Zymomonas mobilis subsp. mobilis ATCC 10988: one gene and its partner. The protein of the gene in region 1 interacts with the protein of each later gene in a pairwise test. Links are inferred from orthologs where the notes say so. Each region holds a gene or a part of one and is shown in the gene's direction. Other genes may lie near its edges.

Region 1 (3,056 bases):
CAGAAGATATTTCTCGACCTGATACCCATATCCCGCGTTCTCGGAGACAATCGGCATGATAATCACAAAGCATTTTCGCTCTATTTGCTTGGTCGGGTTGTGCTGTATCGCAGCCCTGATCTGTTATATGATTACGCAGCGGGTTTCTCTGGAAAGACGGGCGCTGTTACATACCGAGCGGGAAATATTGAATTTACAGCAGACTATTCGTCATCTCCAGACCGAGAAGGATACGCTTGCCCGTTCAGGGCAAATTGACCGTTGGAATGCCGAGGCTTTTGCACTGGTTTCACCGAAAATAAATCAATTTGTCTCTGATGATACCCAATTGGCAGCGCAGGATAGTCAGGTCGATAATAGCAATACCGATCTGTCGCCGAGCCATGACAGTCAATCGGGTTTCCGGCAGGCGAGTTATGTAGTGCCTTCAGGACGCGGAGATGAACAATTTTCTATGCCTTCATCCTATAAGCCAGAACCGGTAAAAAAAGTTCAATATAATCATTCCTCTGCTGTATCAGAAACTACATTGGCGCCACCCGCTCCAGCGCAGAATACCATCAAGAATGACAATAAGGGAATGACCAAACTGGCAGCCTTATCTCTTCCGAATAACCATTATAGCAAGATACAAGCTGTCCGGTGAGCACCCGCATTAAGTCTCAAAAAAAGAAGGCCTTATCATCTGTCGCTGATATTCTGACCACAAGCCATATTCGGCTTATGGTCTTGCTTATTCTTTTTTGCTGCGGCATCGCTGCGGTTATTGCCAAGCTGATATGGCTTATCTTTATTACCGGTTGGGGGGTGGAAGAGCGCCGCCATCCACCCGTTGCGCCGTTGCAGGCGCGCGCCGATATCGTTGATCGTAACGGTCGGACATTGGCGCGCACGATTGATGTTTGGTCTATCGGGATACATCCGCGCACGTTACAGGCCAATCATATCAGCGACCCCGATATTCTGGCTGCTAATCTGGCGGCTTTGCTGCCTGAACGGACGGCTGATGAATATCGGAAGATTTTACATTCCAATCGTAGCTTTGTTTTTTTGCGTCGCCATGCCTCGCCGGAATTAGTGCGCGCTTTGAATATGCTGGGTGAACCAGCAATTGATTTCTTGCATGAGCCTTCGCGATTATATCCAGAAGGTAACTTATGCGCCCATGTTATCGGCTGGATCGGTGAAGATGGGCATGGCCAGTCCGGCATGGAATACAGTTTTGACAAGGAATTGACCGACCCCAAAAGACAATCCGAGCCTTTGGCGCTTTCTATTGATATTCGGGTTCAGGCCGCCGTTGAAAAATCATTGGCTGCAGCCATGCAAAAATATAGTGCGGTGGGTGCCAGTGCCATTGTTTTGGATGTCGATACCGGCGAAGTTTTAGCGATGGCATCCTTGCCCAATTTTAATCCGAATGACCGGAGTAGTTCTGACCCGACTGCTTTTGACAATAAAGCGACTCTTTCTGTGTATGAATTGGGATCGACCTTTAAGCCTTTGACCATGGCAACTGCTATCCAAGATGGCGTCGTAACCTCTTTGGCAAAACGGTATGATGCAACCGAGCCTTTGGCGGTGGGTCGTTTCCATATCCATGATGAGCATGCCCAGAAAAGATGGCTAGATGTGCCAGAAACGCTTGTGCATTCTTCCAATATTGTGACTGCCCGTATTGCTGATGAATTGGGCCCAGAAAGAATGCAGGCGATGTTCCGGAATCTTAATTTCGATCATCGTCCGGCTATCGAACTGGCAGCTAAAGGTCGTCCGATCTGGCCTGCTTTTTGGGCAAGAACAACGGTTATGACGACTGGATATGGTCATGGTATTGCGGTTACGCCTTTACATTTAACCAGTGCTTATGCCGCGATTGTGAATGGTGGCATTTGGCGACCAGCCACCTTGTTGAAGCGTAATCCCGATTATCGTCCCGATGGCAGCCGCCAGATTATTTCGGGTCAGACCAGTGCGACTATGCGGCGGTTATTGCGCCTGATTGTGACAGATGGAACCGGACGGAAGGCCAATGTTGAAGGTTTTCGGGTTGGTGGCAAGACCGGAACGGCAGATAAAGCCGAGAAAGGTCGCTATAATCACGGTGCGCGTATTTCGACTTTTGCAGCCGTTTTCCCTATGGATACACCGCGTTACGCTATTGTTGCCATGTTGGATAACCCGCAAGGGACGGCTGAAACCGGAGGTTATGCCACCGCCGGTATGGTAACGGCGCCAATGGTCGGGGATATTATTCAGCATATAGGCCCGTTGCTGGGGGTTATTCCTGATCCGAAACGCGATCTTGATCTTACCGATTTACGGGCTTTGTTATGGAAACCACCGGCGAAACAATAATGAGCGGCACAGAAAAAAAACTGGGATTTTTGGCCTCCGGTTACGGACTTAGCCCAAAAGAAAAAGACTATCCTGTTCTTGGTTTTGCGGTGGATAGCCGTAAGGTTGAGAAGGGTTTTGTTTTTGGGGCTTTTCCCGGAGCCAAAGTGAATGGCGAAGATTTTATAGAAAAGGCAATAGCTGCCGGTGCCGTCGCCATTGTTGCCCGCCCCGAAGTCAAAATTGAGGGTGCGGTTCATTTGGTAGCCGAAAATCCTCGATTGGCTTTTGCTGAAATGGCTGCCCGTTTTTATGCTCCTTTCCCGCCTGTTATGGCTGCGGTAACGGGCACGAATGGCAAAACATCGGTTGCAGAATTATGCCGTCAGCTTTGGACGATAGCGGGTCATAAAGCGGCATCAATCGGGACTTTGGGCGTTATTACTGCGAAAAATAGCTATTCGCTGGGGATGACAACGCCGGATGTCGTGACCTTTCTTTCTTGTTGTTCCGATTTAGCGCGTGCGGATATTTCTCATGTGATTTTTGAAGCCTCCAGCCACGGTCTTGACCAATATCGAAGTGATGGAGCGAAAGTGATAGCGGGCGCATTTACCAGTTTTTCTCGCGATCATCTTGATTATCACGGGACAATGGAACGCTATCTTGCCGCCAAACTGCGTCTATTTGATGAGCGTATTGCACCCGATGGCACGGCT
Region 2 (2,853 bases), 150 kb from region 1 along the record:
TTTCCTGTTGCAGGGACAGATGATCTATCGCCGCGATGGCCGGATTACCGATGATAAAAACGTGCTGGCAGGTTCTCTGCTCGATACGGCAACGGCTTTTGCCAATATGATCAAAATGACGGATATTTCATTGGTTGAGGCCTCTCGCATGGCCTCTCTGACCCCAGCCCGTTTTCTGGGACTGCAAGATCGCGGCAGTATAGAAATCGGGAAAAGAGCTGATCTCGTTGTTATGGATGAAGCGCTAAAACTACAATCCGTCTGGATATCCGGCGAAAAATACTAGGCCTTTCTTAGAAAGGCCCATGTGCCGCAATCAGTTTTTGCCGTTCGATCGTCATTTGGGGAGCCGATTTTTTGGGCAAAGCACGGGCAGCCTTCACTTCGGCAGCCGTAAAAGGCTTGATCTGCGGCATATTTTGCAAAGACATGATATAGTTTAATGCCCCCGCTATATCTTCGTCTTTCAAAGAACCCAGCGGCGTCATCACCCCCAAAAAGGGCATATTATCGACCACAACACGCCCCGCCATACCGTTAAAGACAACCGAAAGCATATACCGACGACCATCTTCAAACGTAGCGATCTTGCCAATCCGGTTGCTTAATTTTGGGGCAAGATTAGAAGACCCCTGTCCTTTTGGCTGATGGCAAGAAGAACAATTCGCCATATAAGGGACAATCCCGACCGGTGCCGCACTCGCCTGACTAACAAAAACACCCGAAAGAGCCGGAAAAACCATAGAAAATAGTCCGATGACCCATTTGGAATTGATCGTCTTTTTCATGGTTGTTGCCCTCTTTCATACCCTTTTAAAAAACATCGTCAAAATAGCTATAAAGCCTAAAAACTCTGCTATAAAATTTCCTTTACAGTCGTTACCGCCTGTTATGCAATGCAGGATAAATCGGGAATAAAACAGGATGGGTCGGCTTTTTCGCTTTTTTCTCCGGATTTTTGTCTATTTTCTTTTAATCTCACTGTTATGGGTTGGGCTTTACCGCTTTGTCAGGCCACCGATTACCCTGACTATGATCATGAACCGGATAAATGGCTATGGCCTCAATCAGACATGGCGGCCGCTCAATCAGATAGATCCTATCATGATGGATGCTGTCATCGCATCGGAAGATAGCCGTTTTTGTTCTCATCATGGTTTTGATTTTACAGCGATTGAACAGGCGGCCAAACATAATGCCAGCGGCGGCCATATTCATGGCGGTTCGACCATCAGCCAGCAAACCGCAAAAAACGCTTTTCTATGGCAAAATGGCGGCTATTCCCGAAAATTGATCGAGGCCTATTTTACCTTTCTGATCGAACATTTTTGGACGAAGCGGCGGATTATGGAGGTGTATCTCAATATCGCCGAAACCGGACGCGGTGTATACGGGGTCGAGGCGGCCTCACAATATTATTTTCATCATGATGCCAGCCATCTTTCCGCATTGGAGGCTGCAAGACTAGCCGCCATTTTTCCTCTTCCCAAAAAACGCAGCGTCCAGATGCCCCATGGTTTTGTGCGCCGTTATGGCAATATCATTCAAAGCCGAATCCCACTGGTTAAAAGAAATGGATTGGATCGCTGCCTTTTCACGGTCACAACTTCCGCCATATCCGGTAACAGCAGACCACAGAAAGCCCCGTCGCCACCAATAGGAAAGCAATAACACCGAGACCAATGCGATGACGGTCTTCCAATTCCGGTTCAGCTGACCACGCCAGAAAAGCTGTCACATCTTTCGCCATTTGATTGGTGCTGGCCTTGGTGCCATCCTTATACTCAACCTGATTTTCGCTTAAAAGAGCGAGCGGCATCGCAATATGTAACCCTTTGAAATAAGGGTTATAGAAATTACCTTCCGGCGTTTTAAGCTGCGGATAGCGTTCAGCAATTTCTTTTGGTTCGCTTTCATATCCAGTCAGCAAAGAATAGACATAGGCGGCCCCCCCTTTCCTCGCTTTGGTAATCAAAGATAGATCAGGTGCCGTCACAATGCCTTGGCTGCCTAACGGGTTATAATAAGGCCCTGTAATCCGGTCATTCCGGTTGGGCTGGCGCATCATAGCTTCGCCCGTATTCGGGTCAATATCAGGAATCCGGTTAATCCATTCCTGACGGATACTGTCAATTTCAGCTTTGCTATAGCCGATTTCGGCTAAATCCTGAAAACGCAGTTGATTGGCACCGTGACAAGAGGCGCAAACCGCCTGAAAAACTGTAAAACCACGCCGCAGCTGTTTTTTATCGAAATGGCCGGTTAGCCCGTCACTGGGTAATTTTAAAGATTTTAATGGCTTTTGATAACGGGCAGCCGGATCAAATTCCTGCTTTGCTCTTGGCTGGATGACGCCCCATAACAAAACGAAACACATAGCCAAGCCCGCTAACAAACAGACAAGACGTATAAAGCCGATACGGCGGACAAGATTGAGCATATCAGGCATCCGTTCTTTTCTTTTCCGCTTCTTCGATAGAAGAAGGCACGGCTTTTGTTTTTTCAACCAGCGGTAAAATCGGCAAAATCACCAGAAAAAAGGCGAAATAATAAAGGGATGCCCATTGCCCTAATCGTATCCAGGGTTCTTCCGCGGGTTGCTTACCACAAAAACCTAACAGAAGAATATCGGCCAGAAATAACAGGAAGAAACAACGAAAAACAGGGCGATAGCGACCTGATCTTACGGGTGAATTGTCTAGCCAAGGCAACAAGCCCCAAACCAGAACCGACAATCCCATGCCTAAAACGCCCCATAATTTAGCCGGTATCCCCATAAAATTGACCGTAAAAGAACGTAAAACCGCATAAAATGGCCAAAAATACCATTCCGGTTTGATATGAGCCGGAGTT

The links.
Region 2: the proteins of ZMOB_RS02435 (region 1) and mtgA interact in binary tests that used the Escherichia coli proteins (3 or more experiments, as listed by UniProt). The link is inferred for Zymomonas mobilis subsp. mobilis ATCC 10988 from one-to-one orthologs.

What each region holds. Positions count from the first base shown.
Region 1 is NC_017262.1:543,029-546,084, reverse strand. What follows is about bases 1-3,000. They hold ZMOB_RS02435 (peptidoglycan D,D-transpeptidase FtsI family protein), read left to right. Parts: upstream 1-642; coding sequence 643-2,358; downstream 2,359-3,000. Other genes in these bases: ZMOB_RS02430 (UDP-N-acetylmuramoyl-L-alanyl-D-glutamate--2,6-diaminopimelate ligase), read left to right, coding at 2,358-3,000; ZMOB_RS02440 (hypothetical protein), read left to right, coding at 56-646; rsmH (16S rRNA (cytosine(1402)-N(4))-methyltransferase RsmH), read left to right, coding at 1-59. Outside these bases: more of ZMOB_RS02430, read left to right, coding at 3,001-3,056. UniProt on the Escherichia coli protein: Essential cell division protein that catalyzes cross-linking of the peptidoglycan cell wall at the division septum. Required for localization of FtsN.
Region 2 is NC_017262.1:394,493-397,345, forward strand. The notes cover bases 1-2,797. They hold mtgA (monofunctional biosynthetic peptidoglycan transglycosylase), read left to right. Parts: upstream 1-924; coding sequence 925-1,671; downstream 1,672-2,797. Other genes in these bases: nagA (N-acetylglucosamine-6-phosphate deacetylase), read left to right, coding at 1-286; ZMOB_RS01800 (c-type cytochrome), read right to left, coding at 294-788; ZMOB_RS01810 (cytochrome c1), read right to left, coding at 1,601-2,440; ZMOB_RS01815 (cytochrome b), read right to left, coding at 2,442-2,797. Also shown: more of ZMOB_RS01815, read right to left, coding at 2,798-2,853. UniProt on the Escherichia coli protein: Peptidoglycan polymerase that catalyzes glycan chain elongation from lipid-linked precursors. May play a role in peptidoglycan assembly during cell division in collaboration with other cell division proteins.